DNA from 2 places in the Streptomyces sp. NPDC008317 genome. Region 1 is predicted to be linked to the other one. Evidence: riboswitches for the same ligand, from Rfam matches in the RefSeq annotation. Region 1 holds a riboswitch; the other holds the start of a gene.
The links. A riboswitch is a leader RNA that binds a small molecule or an ion and turns the genes downstream of it on or off. The one in region 1 is predicted to bind cobalamin.
Positions count from the first base shown of each region.

Region 2: another riboswitch for cobalamin. It lies ahead of ACFY9V_RS25610 (prenyltransferase/squalene oxidase repeat-containing protein); the one in region 1 lies ahead of metE (5-methyltetrahydropteroyltriglutamate--homocysteine S-methyltransferase).

Region 1 is NZ_JBIBFQ010000003.1:632,378-640,052, forward strand. It holds gene ACFY9V_RS12410 (alpha/beta fold hydrolase) at 21-911, shown strand; gene ACFY9V_RS12415 (Gfo/Idh/MocA family oxidoreductase) at 908-2,005, shown strand; gene ACFY9V_RS12420 (hypothetical protein) at 2,042-2,395, opposite strand; gene metE (5-methyltetrahydropteroyltriglutamate--homocysteine S-methyltransferase) at 2,652-4,961, opposite strand; cobalamin riboswitch at 5,126-5,348, opposite strand; gene ACFY9V_RS12430 (undecaprenyl-diphosphate phosphatase) at 5,489-6,334, opposite strand; gene ACFY9V_RS12435 (TerD family protein) at 6,504-7,079, opposite strand; gene ACFY9V_RS12440 (LCP family protein) at 7,232-7,675, opposite strand, start outside.
Region 2 is NZ_JBIBFQ010000008.1:210,297-217,971, forward strand. It holds gene ACFY9V_RS25600 (ABC transporter substrate-binding protein) at 1-926, shown strand, start outside; gene ACFY9V_RS25605 (hypothetical protein) at 905-2,341, opposite strand; cobalamin riboswitch at 2,451-2,597, opposite strand; cobalamin riboswitch at 2,648-2,781, shown strand; gene ACFY9V_RS25610 (prenyltransferase/squalene oxidase repeat-containing protein) at 2,888-6,577, shown strand; gene ACFY9V_RS25615 (hypothetical protein) at 6,604-7,596, shown strand.

The sequences.
Region 1 (7,675 bases):
CGAGCAGACAGGGAGTTTCCGTGACGGACGGACAACGGGTGCGGGTGGTCGCATCCGACGGCGTCGAGCTGGACGCCGTCGTGCACCGCCCCGCGTCCGGCGCCCCCGGTACAGAGTCCGGAACAGAGTCCGGAACAGGGGCCGGAACAGGGGCCGGGAGCAGGCCAGGGACCAGGTCCGGAACGGGCCCCGAGGGCACGGTGCTCCTGGTCCACGGAATCTCCGCGGATCTGGACGAGGGCGGGGCGTTCGTGCGGCTCGCCCAGCGGCTGGCCGAACAGGGCCTGACCGCGCTGCGGTTCAGCTTCCGCGGGCACGGGGAGAGCGGCGGCGCTCCGCAAGGTGTGACGATCGCCGGGGAGATGCTGGACCTGGCGGCCGTCGCGGCCTACGCCGAGCGGGAGTTGCCCGGTCCGCTGGCGGTGGTGGCGGCGAGCTTCGGCGCCGTGTCCACCGGCCTGTCGATGCCCTGGCTGGGCGGGCGGCTGGCCCGCCTGGTGCTGTGGAATCCCGTCCTCGACCTGCGCCGGACCTTCCTCGAACCCGAACTCCCCTGGGGGCTGGCGAACTTCGGACCGGGTCCGCTGAAGGGCCTCGCCGAGCACGGGGAGCTGCTGATCGGCGGCCGGTTCGCCCTGGGCCGGGTGCTGTTCGCGGAGCTGGCCGCCCACCGGCCGATCGACGCCTACACCGCGGGCGGCCCGCCCGCCCTCGTCCTGCACGGGGACCGCGACGACTGCGTCTCCTTCGACATCGCCCGTGACGTCGCGGCGACGGTCCCGCACTGGGAATTCCGCCCGCTGCCCGGCGCCGGCCACGGTTTCCACTCCCCCGAGCACGAGCCCGAGGCGATCGCGGTGACCGCGCGGTGGCTCGCGCGCGGCATGACGGCCCAGGGGGGCACCGTATGACCCGGCCGGCCGGAGACCTTCCGTACCGTACGGCGCTGATCGGCGCGGGCAGCATCGCCGACGACGCCCATGTCCCCGCGATCCGGGCGCTGTCCGGGCAGCTCGACCTGGTGGCGGTCGCGGACTCCGACCCGGCGCGGGCCGGGGACTTCGCGGCGCGGCACGGCATCGCGCGCGGTTACGACGACCCGCTGGAACTGCTGGCCGTCGAACGGCCCGACCTGGTGGTGATCTGCTCCCCGTCGTTCACCCACACCGATCTGACGGTGGCCGCGCTGGAGGCGGGTGCCTGGGTCTACTGCGAGAAGCCGCTGTGCGGTTCGCTGGCCGACCACGACCGGATTCTGGCCGCGGAGCGCGCGACGGGCCGCTGCTGCGCGCCGGTCTTCCAGTGGCGGGCGGGGTCGGGCGCCGCGCACGTACGCGGTCTGCTGCGCGACGGTGTGCTCGGGCCGCCGCTGCTGGCGCTGTGCCAGACCACCTGGTACCGGGGCGCGGATTACTACGCGGCCCCGTGGCGCGGTCGGCGCGCCACCGAACTGGGCGGTGCCACCGTCACGCAGGGCATCCACGCCATGGACCTGATGCTGTGGCTGATGCCCGACTGGGCGGAGGTGAGCGCGCGGATCGCGACGGTCGACCGGGACATCGAGACGGAGGACGTGTCCCTCGCCCATGTCGCCTTCGCCTCCGGCGCGCAGGCGTCGATCGTGAACAGCGTCGTGTCGGCGCGCCAGGAGTCGTATCTGCGGATCGACTGCGCGCGGGCCAGTACGGAGCTGCGCCACCTGTACGCGTACGGCAACGAGCACTGGACGTTCACCCCCGCGCCCGACCGGCCGCCGTCCACGCCCGGCTGGGACACCATCGGCGCCGAGGTGCCCGCGCACCAGGCGCCGCAGCTCGCGGACCTGGTCGCGCGGATGCGGCGGGGCGAGCCGCCCGAGCACACGGCGGCCGACGCGCGCCGCACCACCGAATTCGTCACCGCCCTCTACAAGTCGGCCGCGACCGGCCGCCCGGTCCCGCGGGGCTCGATCGGCGCGGACGACCCCTTCCACCGGTCCTGGTGGGGCGCCCCGCCCTCTTCCTGACGGCTCCCGCGCTCCCCCGGCCCGCGCGCCGCGCCCTCACCGCCGGGCGGTGCGCGGGCTCCGGCGGCGCAGGTACTCGAGGAGCAGGACGTTGGCGAGGGCCGCGGCGATCAGGAGGACGACATTGAGCGTCGCACTGCCCGCGCTGAGCCAGGCGGCGTCGTCGCCGTCGGCGTTCGTGGTGGACGCCCACAGCCCGCCCACCCCCTTGAGCAGCGCGTAGCCGCCGTAGACGAGGACCAGTGCCGCGATCCCGAAGGGCAGGGTCACGGCCACGGCCAGCAGGTAAGGAAGGCTCGTCCCGGTGACGGCGCCGAGCACCGCCAGGACGGCCACGACCGCCATGTACAGGCCCTGGACGGTCCGCCATCCCCATGTCGCGCCGCGCATCGCCGTACTCCCCCCGCTGACGAACCACCACCGCACATGACTGTAGGCCCGGCGTGCGCGCGGGGAGCCGGGAGGGCCTCGCCATACGGGCCGGAGGGGCCATACGGGCCGTACGCGTCGCATACGCCGCACGCGCCGTACGCACACCGCGTCGAGCCGGGACAGGCGGCGGCGCGCCCGGCCGGGAGAGACGGCGAAGGCTCCGCGCGTCCCTCCCTGCCGTCGCGACCGCGTCACGCGGCCGTCGGCCGGAGCCTCACAGCTCGGCGCGCACCGTACGGGCCGCCGCCACCAGATTCTCCAGCGACGCCTTCGTCTCGGGCCAGCCGCGGGTCTTCAGGCCGCAGTCGGGGTTGACCCACAGCCGCTCGGCGGGGATGGCGAGCAGGCCCTCGCGCAGCAGCGAGGCCGCCTCCGCCGCGTCGGGCACCCGCGGCGAGTGGATGTCGTACACGCCGGGTCCCGCCTCGCGCGGGTAGCCGTGCGCGGCCAGTTCGGTGGCGACCTGCATGTGGGAGCGGGCGGCCTCCAGGCTGATGACGTCGGCGTCGAGGTCGTCGATGGCCTGGACGATGTCGCCGAACTCGGCGTAGCACATGTGGGTGTGGATCTGGGTGCCGGGAGCGACGGCGCCGGTGGTGAGCCGGAACGCCTCGGTGGCCCAGTCCAGGTACGCGGGCCGGTCGGCGGCGCGCAGCGGCAGGGTCTCGCGCAGCGCGGGCTCGTCGACCTGGATCACGCAGGTGCCCGCGGCCTCGAGGTCGGTGACCTCGTCGCGCAGGGCGAGCGCGACCTGCCGCGCGGTGTCGCCGAGCGGTTGGTCGTCGCGGACGAAGGACCAGGCCAGCATGGTGACGGGACCGGTGAGCATGCCCTTGACCGGGCGGTCGGTGAGCGACTGGGCGTACGACGTCCAGCGCACCGTCATCGGCTCCGGCCGGGAGATGTCCCCGGCCAGGACCGGCGGGCGCACGTACCGGGTGCCGTAGGACTGCACCCAGCCGTGCCGGGTGGCGAGGTAGCCGGTGAGCTGCTCGGCGAAGTACTGCACCATGTCGTTGCGTTCGGGTTCGCCGTGCACGAGCACGTCGAGGCCGGTCCTCTCCTGGAAGGAGACGACCTCGCCGATCTCGGCCCTGATCCGCTCCTCGTACCCCGCGGTGTCGATCCGGCCGGCCCGCAGGTCGGCGCGGGCGGCGCGCAGGTCGTCGGTCTGCGGGAACGAGCCGATGGTGGTGGTCGGCAGCAGCGGCAGGCCGAGCCGGGCGCGCTGGGCGGCGGCGCGCTCGGTGTACGGCTGGGAGCGGCGCCCGTCGGCGTCGGTGACGGCCGCGCTCCTGGCGCGTACGGCCGGGTCGCGGGTGATCGGGGAGGCGGCGCGGGAGGCGAGGGCGGCGCGGTTGGCGGCGATCTCGGCGGCGATGGTGTCGGTGCCCTCGGCCAGGCCCTTGGCGAGCGTCACGATCTCGGTGGTCTTCTGCGCGGCGAAGGCGAGCCAGCCCAGAATCCGGGGGTCGATGTCGCGTTCGGGCGCGGTGTCGAGCGGGACGTGCAGCAGCGAGCAGGACGCGGCCACGTCGACGCGGTCGGCGAAGCCGAGGAGGGTGGCGAGGGTGGCCAGCGACTTCTCGTAGTCGTTGATCCAGATGTTGCGGCCGTTGACGACGCCCGCGACGAGCCGCTTGCCCGGCAGTCCGCCGACGGCGGCGAGGCCGTCCAGATTCGCGGCGGCGGCGTCGGTGAAGTCCAGCGCCAGGCCCTCGACCGGGGCCTTGGCCAGGACGGGCAGCGCCTCGCCGAGCCGGTCGAAGTACGAGGCGACCAGCAGTTTCGGCCGGTCGGTGAGGCCGCCGAGGTCGCGGTAGGCGCGGGCGACGGCGTTCAGTTCGGCCGGGGAGCGGTCCTGGACGAGCGCGGGCTCGTCGAGCTGCGCCCAGGTGGCGCCCGCGGCGCGCAGGTCGGCGAGGACTTCGGCGTAGACGGGCAGCAGCCGGTCGAGCAGCGTCAGCGGCTCGAAGTCGGCGGCGACGCCGGGGGCGGGCTTGGCGAGCAGCAGATACGTGACCGGGCCGACCAGGACGGGCCGGGCGGTGTGGCCGAGTGCGGCGGCTTCCTTGAACTCGGCGACCTGCTTGGCGGAGTCGGCGGTGAAGACGGTGTCGGGGCCCAGTTCGGGGACCAGGTAGTGGTAGTTCGTGTCGAACCACTTGGTCATCTCCAGCGGCGCCACGTCCTGCGTGCCGCGGGCCATCGCGAAGTAGCCGTCGAGCGCGTCCGCGGTGACGGCCGACCGGTGCCTCGGGGGGACGGCGCCGACCATGACACTGGTGTCCAGCATGTGGTCGTAGTACGAGAAGTCGCCGGTCGGCACCTCGTGGACGCCCGCCTCGGCCAGCTTCCGCCAGTTCGAGCGGCGCAGGTCCGCCGCGGTCTGCCGGAGGGCGTCGGCGGTGACGCGGCCCTTCCAGTAGCCCTCGACGGCCTTCTTCAGTTCACGGTTCTCACCCTGGCGGGGGTAGCCGTACACGGTGGCCCGTGCTGCCGCGGCTGCGGACTTCGCTGTCACGGAAATCTCCTTCGCGAGATGACTCCTGGCCTCCCGGCGACGGGACGCGAGCGCGAAAGGGAGGTGACAGACCCGACGGACCCACAGTGCCCCGCAATGGCACCGGTCCGTCCGATATGCACGCCGACCCGCCCACGAGGTCACCGGGATATCCGTACGCGAACGGTCGCGTACGGGCGACGGGCAGGTCTTCGGACTCGCGGGCACGTCCGCCTGAGGCGGACACCTACTGACCGTCGCTTCCCAGGTCCGGTACGTCGGACCCAGTGCGTATGACGGCGGTCGTTCCCACTCACCGCTGCGGGGCAGTCCCGGATTCGCACCGGGTTCCCTCTTGCGACGCGACCGCCTGGCTGACGGACGCGAACCTGTCGCACCGGCCAGGCTAGAGCGCGGACCACGCTCCGGTCACGTCGGACCACATTCCGGACGGCGGCCCCGGCCCTGAACCGGTCCTGGCCCTGCCATGACGCGGCCCTGGCCCGGTCCTGACCCAGCCCTGACCCGGTCCTGGCCCGGTGCGCGCTCTAGCCGGAGGTGGCGCCCGCGCCCGCCGCGACCGCGCCCGTCGCCACCAGCGCGATGATGACCACGCCGAGCAGCACCCGGTAGATCACGAACGGCGTGAAGCTGCGGTGGGAGATGTACTTCAGGAACCAGGCGATGGCCGCGTAGCCGACCGCGAAGGCGATGACCGTCGCCAGCATCGTCGGGCCCCAGGCGGGCGCCGGGCCGCTGCCGAGCTTGAACAGCTCCAGGCCGCCGGAGGCCAGCACGGCGGGGATGGCCAGCAGGAACGAGTAGCGCGCGGCGGCCTCGCGGCTGTAGCCGAGGAACAGTCCGGCGCTGATGGTGCCGCCGGAGCGGGAGACGCCGGGGATCAGGGCGAGCGACTGCGCCAGGCCGTACCAGAGGGAGTGCCGGAAGGTCAGCTCGGTGATCGGCTTGGGGCGGCGCACGGCGCGGGTGCGGTCGGCGACCGCCAGGACGAGTCCGAACAGGATCAGGACGGTGCCGGTGATCCGCAGGTCGCGCAGGCCGTTCTCGATGGTGTGCTGGAATGCCGCGCCCAGGACGGCGATCGGGACCGTACCGACGATCACGAACCAGCCCATCCGCGCGTCGTGGTCCTTGCGGCGCTCGGGGTGGAACAGCGACGCGGTCCACGCCTTGACGATGGTGGCGATGTCGCGCCGGAAGTAGATCAGCACGGCGGTCTCCGTGCCCAGTTGGGTGACCGCGGTGAAGGCCGCTCCGGGGTCGTCCCATCCGGCGAGGACGGAGACCACGCGTATGTGCGCGCTCGACGACACCGGCAGGAATTCGGTCAGACCCTGCACAAGGCCCAGGACAGCGGCGGTGAACCAGGACACGGCGGGGTGCTCCGGGGAGAGTTCGAGGGGAGGGTGGGTGAAGCGGGCGACGGCGTGCGGAGTCCGGGCCGGGGACGCCCGAAGGGAATGCGGGCGGCCCCGGCCCGGCCGAGGACGTCAGCGGCCGACGCGGCGGCCGGCGTCAGAGGTGGTGACGCCGGCACCCACGTCAGATGTTGACGCCGAAGTCGGTGGCGATGCCCGCCAGGCCCGAGGCGTACCCCTGGCCGATGGCGCGGAACTTCCACTCCGCGCCGTTGCGGTACAGCTCTCCGAAGACCATAGCCGTCTCGGTCGAGGCGTCCTCGGTCAGGTCGTACCTGGCCAGCTCCCGCCCGTCGGCCTGGTTCACGATCCGGATGAACGCGTTGCGCACCTGGCCGAAGCTCTGGCCGCGCTTCTCGGCGTCGTAGATCGACACGGGGAAGACGACCTTGTCGACCTGCGGGGGCACGGTGGCGAGGCTGACCTTGATCTGCTCGTCGTCGCCGTCGCCGCCACCGGTCAGATTGTCGCCGCTGTGCACCACGGAGCCGTCAGGGCTGCCGAGGTTGTTGAAGAACACGAAGTGCTGGTCGCTGAGGACCTTCCCGCCCACGTCGCACAGCAGCGCGGACGCGTCCAGGTCGTAGTCGGCGCCCGTGGTGGTCCGTACGTCCCACCCCAGGCCGACGGTGACCGCGGTGAGTCCGGGAGCTTCCTTGCTCAAAGAGACATTGCCGCCCTTGGACAGAGTCACGCCCACGAAATTACCTCCGGTTGCTTGGGGGTTGTCGGTAGTCGGTTGTCGATCGCCGGTATGTCGTCGTCCGCGCGCGTCTGCCAGGTCAACGGCGTGCGCGCCACGACAGTTCCACGGTTGCGTAACAGCTTAAGCGTTACGGGTGTGTGCGCGGGTCAGTCGTCCGAGTCGGGCTTGGAACGGGCGGCGGCGTACGCCTGGGTCGGCGTCATCGGGACCCGGTTGATCTGGACGGTCCGGTAGCGGCTGACCTTGGCGCACGTGTCGGAGTCGTCGGCGGTCTGGGCGTGGGAGTTGCCCAGCGCCACCTTGGTGTCGGCGGGCGGCGCGGAGGACTTCCCGCCGGGGAAGGTGGTGCCGCTCGGCCAGTCCGCCCCGATCACGAGGGTGAGCCCGGCGACGGCGCCCTCCTTGAGGTGGGACGTCGCGATGCCGAGCGTACGGGCGACGGTCCCCGCCTCGGACCGCTGGCCGGGGCCGTAGGTCAGGGTCGTGGTGGCGGCGGGTGCCGGGGCGTTGCCGCCTGCGGTGGCCGGGTTGAAGCCCTTGCCGGTCAGGGTGTCGACGATCTCGGACGCGCGGCCCCCGATGCCGGTGCC
Region 2 (7,675 bases), on a different contig from region 1:
TCCCCGCCGCGACCGACATCGTCGTCGAACTCGGCCTCGGCGACGCCCTCGTGGGCCGTACCCATGAGTGCGACTGGCCGCCGGAGGTGGTCGCCGACGTACCGGTGGTGACCGGCGCGGAATTCGACCCGGACGCGCTCAGCAGCCGGGAGATCTCGCGGGCCGTCGGCGGCGCCGCGCACCGGGGCTCGTCCCTCTACACCCTGGACGCCGCGCTGCTCGCCGAGTTGGCGCCCGACGTGGTCCTCACACAGGACCTCTGCCAGGTCTGCGCCGTCTCCTACGGCGCGGTCACCGACTCCGTACGCGTGCTGGACGGCGAAGGACCGCGCGTGATCAGCCTGGAGCCGAAGACCCTGCCCGACGTACTCGCCTGCGTGCGCCAGGTCGGTGACGTGCTGGGCGTTCCCGAGGCCGCGGCCCGCAGGACGGCGGAGCTGGAGGAGCGGCTGGCGGCGGTACGGGAGCGGGTGGCGGGCCGCCCCCGGCCGCGGGTGGCCGCCATCGAATGGCTGGACCCGCTGTGGCCCGCGGGGCACTGGGTCCCGGAACAGATCCGCTGCGCGGGCGGCGAACCCCTGCTCGCGCGACCGGGCGAGCACACCGCGCCCATGGAGTGGACCGCGCTGCGGGAAGCCGCGCCGGAAGCGGTCGTGCTGCTGCCGTGCGGCTTCCCGCCCGAGCGCACCCTGAAGGAGGCCGGCCTGCTGACCGGCCACCCCTCATGGGCCGACCTGCCCGCCGTGCGCGACGGGCGCGTGTGGGTCCTGGACGGACCCGCCTACTTCAACCGGCCGGGACCCCGCGTCGTGCGCGGCGCCGAAGTCCTGGCCCACGCGCTCCACGGCGTCGAACCGGCGGAACCGGTCACCGCCGCGGAAGCGCGCCCGCTGGCGGGAGCCGGTCAGCTCCCGTACCGCAGGTAGACCGTGTCACCGAGGTGGACGGTCGTGCCGCGCGAGGCGGCGATCGGCGCCGAGCCGTCCAGGCTCGACTTCCACGTCGCCGTACCGGAGTTGACGGTGCCGTTGAGCGCCGTGACCGTGCCCGTGCCGGTGGCGGGCGTGACGGCGGTGACGCAGCCGCCGGGCGTCGCGGACGACGCCGCCGCGTCCAGGACCGTACCGAGCGTCGTGGACGTACCGGTCGCCGCGACCGGCACCGAGCACACCTTCAGCGAACCGCCGCCGTTGTCCACGACGAGCGCGAGCTTGCTGGTGGAGCCGCTGGTGAAGTCGGTGGTGGCGGCCCAGGTGGGCGCGCCGGGAGTGACCGGGGCCGGGGGAGTGGCGGTGAAGCCGCCGCCCGCGACCGCGCGGACCGCGTCGATCGAGGCGTACGCCGACGGGCTCGTGTCGGTGGGCAGGTAGCGGAAGCCGCCGCCCGGACTGAACTGCTGGGCGAGCAGGAAGTCGACCGGCGTCTTGCGCGCCGCGGTGGTGAAGTCCGTGCCCTGCGCGTTGAATCCGCAGGCGTTCAGGCCGGAGACGGCCCAGCCGTTGGAGTCGGTGTTCGCGCCGAACATCGAGGTGAAGGCGCCGGTGGCGTTGACGAGTTTGCCCTTGAGGAAGTTCTTGCCCGCGACGACGGCCGTGTCGGTGTTGGGCACCCCGGCCGAGCACAGCGACGCCAGGGTCGCGCCGGTCATGTCGATGTCGCTCGCGGCGCCGAGCTGTGTCGGATCGCCCGCTGCCTTCGAGAAGTTCCAGCCGCCGTCGGTGTGCTCGTTGGCGCGCACGACCGCCACCGACGCGTCGAGCAGGGCCTGCGGCACGCGCTGCCCGCCCGATTGCGTCTTCGCCCCGGCCAGCGCCAGCAGCCCGAAGACGGTGCCGTTGAAGTTGGCGGGCGGCCCGAAGTAGCCGGGCGAGGCGGGCTGCCAGTACGAGGCGATGTCCGCGATCAGATTGCGGCCGGTGCCGACGCGGGCCGGATCGATGCCCGCCGCGTACGCGTTGAGCGCGCCGCGCTCGTAGTCCGTCACCACCGGCGACGCGGACGGCCACGCGGCGGTGGCCAGCAGATTCCGGTAGACGGTCCTGGCGTTCTTCGTGGTGTCGCCGCCGGGAGAGACGTCGGCCGCCGCGGTGCCCGCGGCGGCGAAGGCGCTGAACGCCCACTCGTTGGACAGACCGCCGCCCGCGTACGAGCCGTCGGCGGCCTGAAGCGACTTCAGATAGGCGACGCCGTTCGCCTTGGACGTGGCGATCTGCGCCGGGGTCGAGGTCGCCCGCGCGGGCGCGGTCGCGGAGAACAGCAGGGCTCCGGCCGCCAGCGGTACGGCGACGGCGAGTGCCCGGCGCCGGGCGGTGCGGGAGGGCACGGTCACAGGAACGGTCATGGGTGGAGGACTCTCCTTGGAAGGGGGCGCCTCGCGCCCCGGCACACGGCTGTCCTCACGACCGGCCCGCGCCGAGGCGGTCGCCGCCCGAACGCGTGGTCAGGCTTCCGCACGTGCTGCGTCTCCGAGCGGGTGATCGGGCTCGGACCACCGCGAAAGGCGGCCCCTACCGTTGCGCGTCAGCTCCGGACTCTCACCGGATTCCCCCAGTCGGCGACCAGCCGAGGCTAGCGCAGCACGCGCGTGACGTAAGGGTCGCGGGGGAGTGGTGAAGGCAACTGCCCGCCACGTTGACGGGGCACACGCCGACGTGGTGCTATGAAACGTATTTCCGATTCAGCAGCCAGGGGAAGCCGGTCCAAGTCCGGCGCTGACCCGCAACCGTAGGCCCTCCGAGAGGCGGGCGAGCCGGATCACCTGCGCTGAGCAGCAAGTCACGATCGCCGTCGAGGACTACGGCACGGACGACAGGACGGCCGCGTCAACCGCCAGGCCGCCTCGCCTCCGCGGCCCGCCCTCCCCGTCGGCCGACCCGGGGGGCCACCCGTGCTTCGTCTTGTCCCGCGCCGCCGTCACAGACGGCCGCGCATCGTCGTCCTGCTCACCGCGGCGGCGCTGACCTTCGGCAGCCTCACGGCCGGACTGGTCTCGGTGGCGACCCCGGCGGGCGCGGACCCGATCGGCGACTGCACACCCACCTCGGGGGCGATCGTCGCGGTGGACTACGGGCACTGGAACGGCCCGGTGCTGCGCGGCTGCGACGCGCACCCCACCACGGGCATGAATCTGCTGCACAACGCCGGATTCACCACCACCGGCACCGTGCACGACGGCCCCGGCTTCATCTGCCGGATCGGCAACGACGGCTTCGACAGCGGCACGCAGTACCCGACGACCGCCGACGAGGCGTGCGTCCTGACCCCGCCCGCGAACGCGTACTGGTCGTTCTGGATCGCGCCCGCGGGACAGGACACCTGGACGTACAGCCCGCTCGGCGCGCTCGGCGACCACCCGCAGGACGGCGAGGTCGAGGCGTGGGTGTTCGGCCCCACCGACATCGGCGGCAGCACCGGCGGTCCCTCGTTCACACCGGACTCCGTCCGCGCCCACGACACCACCACGCCGCCGACCACCCCGCCGACCACGCCCCCGACCGGTCCCGGCGGACAGGCCGACACGGCGGCCGCGGCCACCTGGCTGACGAGGCAACTCACCGACGGCGACCACGTCTTCGACGGCTGGGGCACCGACTTCGGCGCCACCGCGAACACCGCCATCGCACTCGCGGCGGCCGGCGGCCCCGACGCCACGATCCGCGCGATCGACGCCTTTCTGACGGCGCACGCCGACGACTACCTGCTCCCGGACTCCACGGTCACCGTGCCGAGCCCGGCCGCGGCGGCCAACCTGGCGCTGCTCACCGAGATCCTGGGCGGTGACCCCACCTCCTTCGGCGGCCACGACCTGCTCAAGGACCTGACGGACAACGTCTGCGCGGCGGCCGGAAGCCTCGGCAACTGCACCGCGGCCGGTGACTTCCACGGCGCTTTCTCGCCCGGCACCCAGGCCCGCGCCCTGCTCGCGCTGGCCCGCGGCGGCGCCACCGTGCCGCGGCCCGCCGTCGACCGGCTCACCGGGATGCAGTGCGCCGACGGCGGATTCTCCGGCTCGATGCTCTCGCCCGGCGAGCGCTGCACGTCCGATCCCGGTTCGACCGCCGACGCCGTCGTCGCCCTCAAGCACCTGCCCGGTACCGGCGACGTGCTGGACAAGGCGCGGGCGTACCTCACCAAGACGCAGTCCGCCGACGGCGGTTACCTCGCGTACGAGGGGGCGTCCTCCGGCGACACCGGTACGACCTCCTCCGCGGCCCAGGCGCTGACCGTACTGGCGCAGACCGACCGCGCCGCCGCCGCCCGCTCCTGGCTCGCCGCCCGGCAGACCGACGGCGGCGGTTTCGCCTCCGACGGCTCCGGCGGCACCGACCCGGACCTGTACGCCTCGACCGCCGCCGTCCTCGCCGTGACCTCCAGCGACCTCGGCAGCCTCACCTACGGCGACACCCCGACGAGCCCGCCGACGACGCCCCCCACCACCGCGCCGACGACCCCGCCCACGACCGCGCCGACCACCCCGCCCACGACCGGACCGACCACCCCGGCCGCGGCAACCCCCGACCTGGCCAAGGGCGTCGCGTACCTCATCAACCGCGGCAATCTCGTGGACGGCCACTACTACGAGTCCGGCGCGGGCCAGAACACCGGCTTCGCCGACTTCGGCCTGACCGTCGACGGCGTGCTCGCGCTGGCCGCGACCGGCGGCGCCGACGACACCCTCGCAGGGATCACCGACTTCCTCCAGCACGGCAAGGACGGCTCCGGCCGCGGCATCGACGACTGGACGCTGATCGGTACCTCCTACGCGCAGGGCGGCTCGCTCGCCAAGGAGGCCGTCGCGGCCGAGGTCACCGGCAACGACCCGCGCGCCTTCGGCGGCCACGACCTGATCGCCGCGCTCGACGCCACCGTCTGCGCCGCGGCCGACACCTCGGGCGGCTGCGCCGCCAGGAACAACTACGCCTACGCCACCTCGGTGTTCTCCCAGTCCCTCGGCGTCATCGCCCAACTGCGCGCGGGTGACACCGCCAAGGCGGCCGGGCCGGTCGCGTACCTGGAGAGCCTCCAGGACTCCAGCGGCGCCTGGCCGAGCCTGATCCCGGCCGCCGGCGACCAGGACGTGGACAGCACGGCGATGGCGATCATGGCCCTCGACCTGGTGCCCGGCGACGCCGCGGCCAAGGCGGTCGCCAAGGGCGCGGCCTGGATCGCGAGCAAGCAGCTCGGCGACGGCGGCTTCCGGGGCGCGGCCGGTGACTCCGTCAACTCCGCCGCCCTCGCCGTCCAGGGCCTCACCCTGGGCGGCACGGGGTACCGCGCGCAGATCGCCAAGGCGCGCGCGTTCCTGGCCGCGCAGCAGAACGCGGACGGCGGCTTCCGGGTCGCCTCCGACACCGACCAGAAGCAGTCCGACGTACGCGCCTCCACGCAGGCCGTCGGCGGCGCGGTCGGCACGTCCTTCGGCACCCTGCTGCGCGACCTCGCGGACCAGAAGGCGGCGGCCGAAGGGGCCGCGTACCTGGTCAAGCAGCTCGACGGCAGCGACCACCTGGCCAGCACCTACGGCCCCGACTACGGTCTGACCGCCGACCTCGCCCTCGCGCTCGCCTCCACCGGCGGCCAGGACCCGACGCTGACCAAGGTCACCGGCTACCTCGCGGGACACGTCGCGGACTACGCCGACCCGGCGGGCACCTCCGCCTACCCCGGCCCGTACAGCGGCGCCACCGCCAAACTCGCGGTGCTCGCCCAGGTCATGGGCCAGGACCCGCGGCACTTCGGCGGCTTCGACCTGATCGGCACGCTCAGCGGCCACGTCTGCACGGCCGCCGCCGAGGACGGTTCCTGCACCGCCCCCGGCGACTTCGACCAGGCGTACTCGACGGTCTCCCAGTCCCTCGGCGTCCTCGCCCTGGCCCGCGCGGGCCAGACCCCGCCCGCCGCCGCCGTGAACCGGCTGCTCCAACTCCAGTGCGCGGACGGCGGTTTCTCCTCCACGCTGGACGCGCCGGGCGCCGACTGCGCCTCCGACGTGGACACCACCGGCTACGCGCTCCAGGCGCTCGTCCTGGTGCCGGGACACGCGGACGCGGTCACCAAGGCGCGTACGTATCTCGTCAAGGCCCAGCAGTCCAGCGGCGGTTACCAGGGCGCGGCGGGCGTCAGCAGCAACTCCACCGCGCTCGCCGTCCAGGCGCTGCTCGCCACCGACAAGATCCGGCCCCAACAGGCCCGCGACGGGCAGAAGTTCCTGCGCACCACCCAGAACAAGGACGGCGGCTTCCGGATCACCGCCGCGGCGGGCGACTCCGACCTACGGTCCAGCACCCAGGCCGTCCCGGCACTCGCGGGCACCCCGCTGACCACGCTCACCCACGCGCTCGCGCCCATCGCGCCCTCGGGCGGCGGCTCCACCGGCGGATCGTCCGGCTCTTCCGGCTCCGGCGGCTCGTCCGGCTCCGCGGGCGGCACGGACTCCGGCGGCAGCGGCGGCTCGCTGGCCGCCACCGGCACCGGCGTGCTCGCGGCGGCCGGTCTCGCCGCGCTGCTGCTGGCCCTCGGCAGCGCGCTGACCGTACGGCGGCGGCGCACCGCACAACAGGGCGGGAGGCACCAGTGATCCACGGCATTCGGCCGGCCCATGGCATGCGGTCAACGGCCCGGCGGGCGGCGCCTGTCGCAGGCGCGTCCGGCCACCCACGGCGGCCCGGCGCACGATCGGTCCTCGCCCGTACGGTCACCGCGCTCGCGCTGACGCTCGCCGCCGTGTGCGGCGGGCTCACCGTGGGCGCGGCGCCCGCGATGGCGACCGCGCAGCCGATGAGCGCGTGCACGACCACCAAGGGCGTCGTGCTCGCGGTGGACTTCAGCCACTGGGGCGGCCCGCTGCTGCGCTCCTGCGGCACCACGCCCACCACCGGCTACACCCTGCTGAACCAGGGCGGCTGGGCCACCACCGGCACCCAGCACGACGGCCCGGCCTTCATCTGCCGGATCGGCTACGCCGGTTACCAGGGCGGCAAGCAGTATCCGACGTCCAAGGACGCCCCCTGTGTGCTGACACCTCCCGCGACCGCCTACTGGTCGTACTGGCACGCCGACGCGGGGCAGAACACCTGGTCCTACAGCCAGTTGGGCGCGATGAGCTACCACCCCAAGCCCGGCAGTGTGGACCTGTGGATCTTCGGCGCCACCAACGTCGCGGGCACGCAGGGCCGTCCGACGTTCTCACCCGACAGCGTCCGGGCGCACAACACCACGTCCGGCGGCGCCACTTCAGCCCCGCCCAGGCCGACCAAGCCCGCCGGTACGCACACCACCGCGGGCTCGGTGCCCGGGAAGACCTCACGACCGGCCGCCACCACGCCGTCCGCGACCCGTACGACACCGGCCACCACCTCGGCCCGGCCCACCGCGACCCCCACCGGCACCGCGTCCGCGAGCACCGCGCCGGGCACGGGCACGGCCACGGGCGGAACGCCGTCGCCAGGGCAGCCCCGCACGCAGGACGCGGAGCCGACCGCCGCCGCGAGCCATTCGTCCGGCTCGGTCCTGCCCTTCGCCCTGACCGCGGCCGTCGTGGCCGTGATCGCCGGATTCATCGTCGTCAGGACCCGGCGGCGGCGGAACGCGGAGTAGCGCGTTGTCCACCGCCCCGCCTCCGTCCCCGACCGGCGGTCCCGCGCACGCCGCCGCGGTACCGCCGCGCGCCGCCGCC